Regions from separate parts of the Shewanella sp. FJAT-51649 genome, predicted to be linked through region 3. Evidence: predicted binding sites of a transcription regulator. Region 3 holds the regulator's gene; each other region holds the start of a gene.
The links. Region 3 encodes MetJ, which represses methionine synthesis genes. Its sites were predicted from a motif close to TAGACGTCTAGACGTCTA; they were not measured.
Positions count from the first base shown of each region.

Region 1: serA (phosphoglycerate dehydrogenase) is a predicted target of MetJ. The motif match lies at 1,146-1,163, and genes of this name have one in related genera.
Region 2: msrA (peptide-methionine (S)-S-oxide reductase MsrA) is a predicted target of MetJ. The motif match lies at 856-873, and genes of this name have one in related genera.

Region 1 covers NZ_CP080411.1:3,913,491-3,915,762, reverse strand. The annotation lists gene serA (phosphoglycerate dehydrogenase) at 1-1,056, opposite strand, end outside; gene K0H59_RS17215 (DUF2238 domain-containing protein) at 1,212-1,820, shown strand; gene K0H59_RS17210 (DUF4124 domain-containing protein) at 2,162-2,272, opposite strand, start outside.
Region 2 covers NZ_CP080411.1:2,503,021-2,505,292, reverse strand. The annotation lists gene pgm (phosphoglucomutase (alpha-D-glucose-1,6-bisphosphate-dependent)) at 1-246, shown strand, start outside; gene msrA (peptide-methionine (S)-S-oxide reductase MsrA) at 364-843, opposite strand; gene astE (succinylglutamate desuccinylase) at 1,122-2,156, shown strand.
Region 3 covers NZ_CP080411.1:4,181,633-4,183,904, forward strand. The annotation lists gene metB (cystathionine gamma-synthase) at 1-886, opposite strand, end outside; gene metJ (met regulon transcriptional regulator MetJ) at 1,109-1,423, shown strand; gene K0H59_RS18290 (sulfite exporter TauE/SafE family protein) at 1,532-2,272, shown strand, end outside.

The DNA.
Region 1 (2,272 bases), 270 kb from region 3:
TAGCACGCCAGGACGGTTTTGGTGAATGTGCAGTAAGCGCGAAATGCCTTTGTGCATTGGCAGCGACACTTCAGGGAAGTTAACCGCAGATACGGTCGAACCGTTGTCAGAGTATTTAGCTAACTTACCGGCAACTTCGATACCGATGTTTTCCTGGGCTTCGGCAGTACTGCCACCCACGTGCGGAGTCAGCAGCACGTTATCTAAACCACGTAATGGGCTGATAAATTCATCATCATTCGATTGTGGCTCGACGGGGAATACGTCGATGGCCGCACCCGCAAGGTGACGCTCTTTAAGGGCGACCGTTAGGGCATCGATATCGACCACAGTACCGCGTGAGGCGTTAATAAATATGCTGCCTTTACGCATGGCGGCAAATTCGGCGGTGCTGATCATATCTTTGGTTTGCGCCGTCTCAGGGACGTGCAAACTGATCACATCGGACTGTGCCAGTAACTGTTCCATCGAATGGATTTGCTGGGCATTGCCTAATGGCAGTTTGTCTTCGATATCGAAAAACACCACGCGCATGCCTAAGGTTTCAGCTAGGATACCGAGCTGTGTACCGATGTGGCCATAACCTATCACACCTAAGGTTTTGCCACGGACTTCGTAACTGCCAGCGGCCGTCTTCATCCAGCCACCACGGTGAGCGATAGCATTACGTTCAGGGATACCGCGCATCAGCATGATGATTTCGCCTAATACCAGTTCAGCCACGCTGCGAGTATTAGAGAATGGTGCGTTAAATACTGGGATACCGAGCAATTCGGCGGTCGCCAGATCCACTTGGTTAGTACCGATGCAGAAACAACCAATCGCAATCAGTTTTTCGGCACGCTTCAATACCTCAGCCGTTAATTGGGTACGGGAACGAATACCAACAAAGTGAGCATCTTTGATGGACTCGAGCAGGGCTTCATCACCTAAGGAGGCTTTGTGATACTCGATATTGGTGTATCCAGCACGTTCAAATACATCGACCGCAGATTGGTGGACGCCTTCCAACAACAGGATCTTGATCTTATCCTTGTCCAGCGAATGTTTCGCCATGATATGGGTACCCTCTAATTAATTGAAATAGTTCTGTGTGATATGCTGACAACCTTGGCCTTCCAAAGTAGCACTTTTTTTGCTCACTGTGGAGGGCTAGATGGCTAAAGTTAATATTCTAGAATTAGAACAATATCGCATAAGAGGAAGGAACATTGAATAACAAAATCATTTGGTGCGGTATTTACCTCTCAGTTTTAATATGGTCGGCGATAAAACCCGCAGATCCATTCACTTGGTGGCTCGAAGCCTTGCCAGCATTAGTGGCCGTGCCCTTGCTCTTTTTTACCCGCAAGCGTTTTCCGCTGACGCCCTTAGTGTATTTTTTGGTGCTAGTGCATTGCTGTGTGTTGTTTGTTGGCGCGCACTATACCTATGCCGAAGTGCCACTGTTCGACACGATTGCCCAGTGGATGGGGACCGAGCGTAACAACTACGACAAGGTCGGGCATTTTGCCCAAGGTTTTATTCCGGCCATGTTAGCCCGTGAGATTATGCTACGTAATCAAGCCGTTAAACCTGGAGCCTGGTGTGCCTTTCTCGTCACCTGCTTTGTGTTGGCCTTCAGCGCCTTCTACGAACTGATTGAATGGTGGGTGGCCGCCGCGACGGGCGAAGGCGCTGAGGCCTTCTTAGGTACTCAAGGTTATGTGTGGGATACCCAATCGGATATGTTTTTAGCCTTGATAGGGGCCATTGTCGCACTAATCAGTTTGTCCCGTGTTCAGGATAAACAAATCGCAAAACTAATCGGCCAAGCTTAGGCCCAAACACTTACCGAAAAATCCCCTCTAAGGCTTCCTTAGTGGGGATTTTTTATTTTTTAGGTGATCATATTAAGGCTAAGTCGATTTATCAACGCTATTTAGTGGTATTCATTGAGGCTACAGAGCTGAAAACTCAGATTGTCGGCATACTTCTGCGGTTGATTTAGAGAGAAGAGGGCAATTTTGTTGGGTTGCTCATAAAAGAGTCGTGTGCACGATAGAAGTATCTCACTCTTTATTTGCCATTTTCAGTCGGTTTATATCAAGCTAAGTGTCATTTTTAGGTGGGAAACGGCTATAGGATGCTTTTTGTTCTCTAAACTCGAAAGCTAAGGTTTTTATTTCACTTCATCTGGCTCGGTTTCGGCGGAAATTTGTGTTTTCCGGTCGGATAACTGCTGTATCGCCTGAGTGTTATTCGAGGTTAAGCCATTAAAATGATCGTTAAT
Region 2 (2,272 bases), 1.7 Mb from region 3:
GCTGAAACCTTAAACGCCACTATGCTGGCGGGTGAGAAAATTGATGCCGTATTAACCCATGCCCCAGGTAACAATGCCTCTATAGGTGGTATTAAAGTGACTACGGCCAATGGTTGGTTCGCGGCGCGACCGTCGGGCACTGAGGCGTTATTTAAGATTTACGGTGAGAGCTTTATCAGTGAGCAGCATCTTGCCGATATCATTAAGGACGCACAAGCCTTGATTGATAAGGCGCTTAGCGCCTGATCTAACGTTTAAGCATTTTTTACAGATAAAAAACGCACTCATGGAAATCCTATGAGTGCGTTTTTATTTGCAGCGATGAGCGGCAGAAGCCACTCACTCGGATGCTACAGGTTATGATCAGTACTCGAGATGGCAACTTGGTAAGTTGTTCTTATCGATATAGTTTTGATGATATTCCTCGGCCACATGGAATTGCTGTAAAGGCACAATTTCAGTCACGATGTGGCGCAATCCCCAACGGCCCGAGCGGGCAAAGGCCAGTTTAGAGGCTTCGGCCGTGGCTTTTTGCTCACGGTCATGGAAGAAAATGGTACTGCGATACTGAGTGCCAATATCGCCGCCCTGCATATTGAGTGTGGTGGGGTTGTGGTTCTTCCAAAACACATCCAATAACTCGTCGTAGCTGACAATCGCAGGGTCAAACTCCACTTGCACGACTTCAGCATGGCCTGTCTTACCTTTTTTGACTTCCTCATAGGTGGTCGCTTCGTTATTGCCACCCATATAGCCACAGGTCGCGTTGCTCACGCCGTTGACTTGTCTAAAGAAATACTCCACGCCCCAAAAACAGCCGGCACCGAAAGTTGCTAACGCCATGATAAATCCTGATAGAAGTCTAGATGGCTAAGGATTGTGATAAAACTCATGCCTAAAAGCAAGTGTGTCGACAAAATTAATCCTATGTCGGCCAAATGTGGCTAAGATGCTGTGGTTTTGCCGTGAAATGCGCTTGTTTGACCAGAATGACAGAGTAACGGCTCAAAAACTTGTGTTAGTATGGATGCGCTTTTTAAGGCGGGTAGCGATAAGTGCAATGAAACAGGTAGTTATTGCCATAAATCCCGTCTTTAACACGCTATTATAAGGAGAATTCTGTGTTACAAGCTCTGTTAGATTCGAAGGATTTTCTCGCGCTGACCCTCGCCAATCCGCAAACCCTCGGTGATGAGTTTAGTTTCACCTTAGGGGAACATACTCGAGTCGAAGTGTGGGACACGGGCGTCATCGTTTTTGAGCCAGCACAAGCCCAAGGTAAGGATGTCATTCTCTCCTGCGGTGTCCACGGTAATGAAACCGCCCCCATCGAACTCTGCAATACCTTAATCAAACAGCTTCTCCAACAAAAAATCATCGCCAAACAACGCACGCTGTTTATTATTGGCAACCCTTTAGCGATTAATAATGGCACTCGCATTATCGACGAAAACATGAATCGTCTGTTTAGTGGCGAGCATTCAAATCCACCGGGGTTAGTGAATCCTGAGCGGGTGCGGGCGAAAAAATTAGAAGCCTATGTCGACCGCTTCTTTAACGGCGCAGCCGCAGGGCGCCAGCGAATTCACTACGATTTACACACGGCGATGCGTGCGTCAAAACACGAAAAGTTTGCGATTTATCCTTATCGTCCCGGCCGTGCTTATAGCGCCGAGCAAATCATGTTTTTAGCGGCAAGTGGCGTGGATACTGTGTTATTTCACCATGAGCCGACGACGACCTTCAGTTATTTTTCCTCCGAGCAGTATGGCGCCGATGCCTTTACCATTGAATTAGGTAAGGTGTATCCCATGGGGCAAAACGATATGACGCGTTTTATTGCCGCCCAAGAGATGTTTATGCGCCTTATCACAGACAAACCCTTAGCGCTTGAGCCATTCTCAGCGGATAAGGTAAATCTGTATCAAGTGTGCCGGGTGATTAACAAACATTTTGATGATTTTGAATTTACCTTCGCGACCGATGTCGAAAACTTCCGAGCTTTCCCGAAAGGCTTTGTATTGGCCCGAGAGGGTGGGCAGGAAATTAAAGTTGAACAGGAATTTGAAGCGATTGTCTTCCCCAATGCTAAGGTGCCCATCGGCAATCGCACTGTGATTTGCCTGATCCCTTCAGTCGCGCCAGATGTTCGCTAGTTTTGTAAAGCATTATATACATGCCCACAGGGGATTAGTTGTCGTTTGAACTGTGCCAACGGTTGATAGGTAGTTTACGTTAACGTAATGTTCATCCGGCATATTCGTATAAATTA
Region 3 (2,272 bases):
AGCCTTTTTGTTGCTTGGCAGCAATGGCATGGCCGGGGTGATCCGCAAGGCCTGGGTAATACACTTTGCTCACCACAGGGCTGCTCGTCAGCACGTCCACAATACGCTGGGCATTGCTTTGGTGCTCACGAATACGCACGGCTAAGGTACGCAGACCACGCAGGGTTTGATAACTATCGAAAGCTGACCCCGTTAAGCCTAAGGTGTTCGACCACCAATGTAAGGTCTCACCGAGTTGAGGATCTTTGGCGATCACTGCGCCTCCCACCACATCGCTGTGACCATTGATGTACTTAGTGGTGGAGTGGATAACGATATCGGCACCCAGTAATAGTGGTTGCTGCAAAATTGGCGAGAGGAAAGTGTTGTCCACCACAACTAAAGCGCCCACGGCGTGGCTCGCCTTCGCGATAGCTTCGATATCGACGACTCGCAGCAGAGGATTAGAAGGGGTTTCAATCCACACCATCTTAGGTTGCTGGGCGATGGCTTGCTCAAGCGCTTGGGCGTCGGTTTGATCGACCACCAGCAGTTTAAATTGGCCCTTTTTAGCCAAGTTAGTGAATAAACGGTAAGAACCGCCGTAGCAATCGTGGGGCACCACCAATAAATCATCGGGGCCGAGCAACGTAGTCACTAAGGTAATGGCCGCCATGCCTGTGCAAGTCACCACACCAGTTGCGCCCTTTTCCAGCTTAGCTAGGGCATCACCTAAGATGCTGCGGGTAGGATTGCCGGAACGGCTGTAATCAAATTCGCGAGGATTTTTATGACCATCGAAGGCGTAATTCGTCGACAGGTAAATTGGCGGCACCACAGCGCCATACTGAGTATCGCTTTCGATACCCTGACGCACTGCTAATGTGGCTAATTGACGTTCGGTCACTAATTTGCCTGCGGTCATCGGGAACTCCTAAGTTCGCAAAGAGATGTCTGGACGTCTAAATGTACCTAAGCCCAGTGGCATCGTCAATAGGCGTTAAGACGTTTAGACGTCTAAACATAAAGAAATCTGTTTGCAATCACTAAGAAATAGTAGCAATAATTTGACTGTTATCTGTAAGGGTTTAAAATCTGCCCCGAATTTAGCGTTATAACAGGTGAGTCAATGACTGAATGGAATGGGGAATACATCAGCCCCTATGCTGAACATGGCAAGAAGAATGAACAAGTAAAGAAAATTACTGTGTCTATTCCGCTCAAAGTGCTAAAAGTCCTCACGGATGAACGTACCCGTCGTCAGGTGAACAACCTGCGCCACGCCACCAATAGCGAACTCTTGTGTGAAGCATTTTTGCATGCCTACACCGGCCAGCCTCTGCCTAATGATGCCGATCTGTCGAAAGATAGCCCAGACAGCATTCCCGCCGAAGCGAAACGGTTGATGGACGAAATGGGGATCGAGTGGGAAGATATGGAATAACGCTCAGGCGTCCATAATCCTGCCGTAACTAATTATTAGGGATCGTTAATACTCATCTTGCCTGATGGGTTAGAGTAACGATCCCTATTTTGTTTTTGATGGAATCCTATGTTCTCCTTGATAGATCCACAAACGCTCGCCATTGCGTCTGTGATTGTGTTTTTAGGTGCCCTCACCCAGAGTCTGATTGGCTTTGGTCTTGCTGTGGTGGCGAGTCCGCTGCTGTATATTGTCGACCCCGAATTAGTGCCAGCCCCAGTGATTGTGATGGGTTTTTCCATCGCCCTGCTCACCCTACTGCGTGAGCGCGGCCATTTAGAATTCAACGGCTTGCAATATGCGCTGATTGGTCGAGTGCCCGGAGGTTTTATCGGTGCCAGCCTGTTGCTCTTTGCGCCGCAGCCGATTCTTGGTCTGGCGATTGCTGGCATTGTGGCGGTCGCCGTGGTGCTGAGCCTGTATAAATTCAGCCTGCCAGTGAATAAAGCGACTCTGTTTGGCGCGGGCGTGGTATCGGGGATCTTCGGTAATATTGCCGCCATTGGTGGTCCGCCGATGGCGATTTTGTTAGCGGGTAAGGATGCCTCAAAATTTCGCGCCGCACTCTCGGCCTTCTTTATCTTCAGCTCGACCATAGCCCTAGTCATTCTTGGGGTGACGGGCCTACTCGAAGTTAAGCATTTATGGTTATCCCTGATGCTGCTGCCCTCGGTCTTTTTAGGCTATTTAGTGGCGGGCAAACTGGTGGGGAATGTGGATAAACACAAGACCAAGATGGCAACCTTAGCCCTCTGCGCTATCAGCGCCTTAGTGCTTACGGTGAAATCAGTGATTGAGCTATTGCCGCAA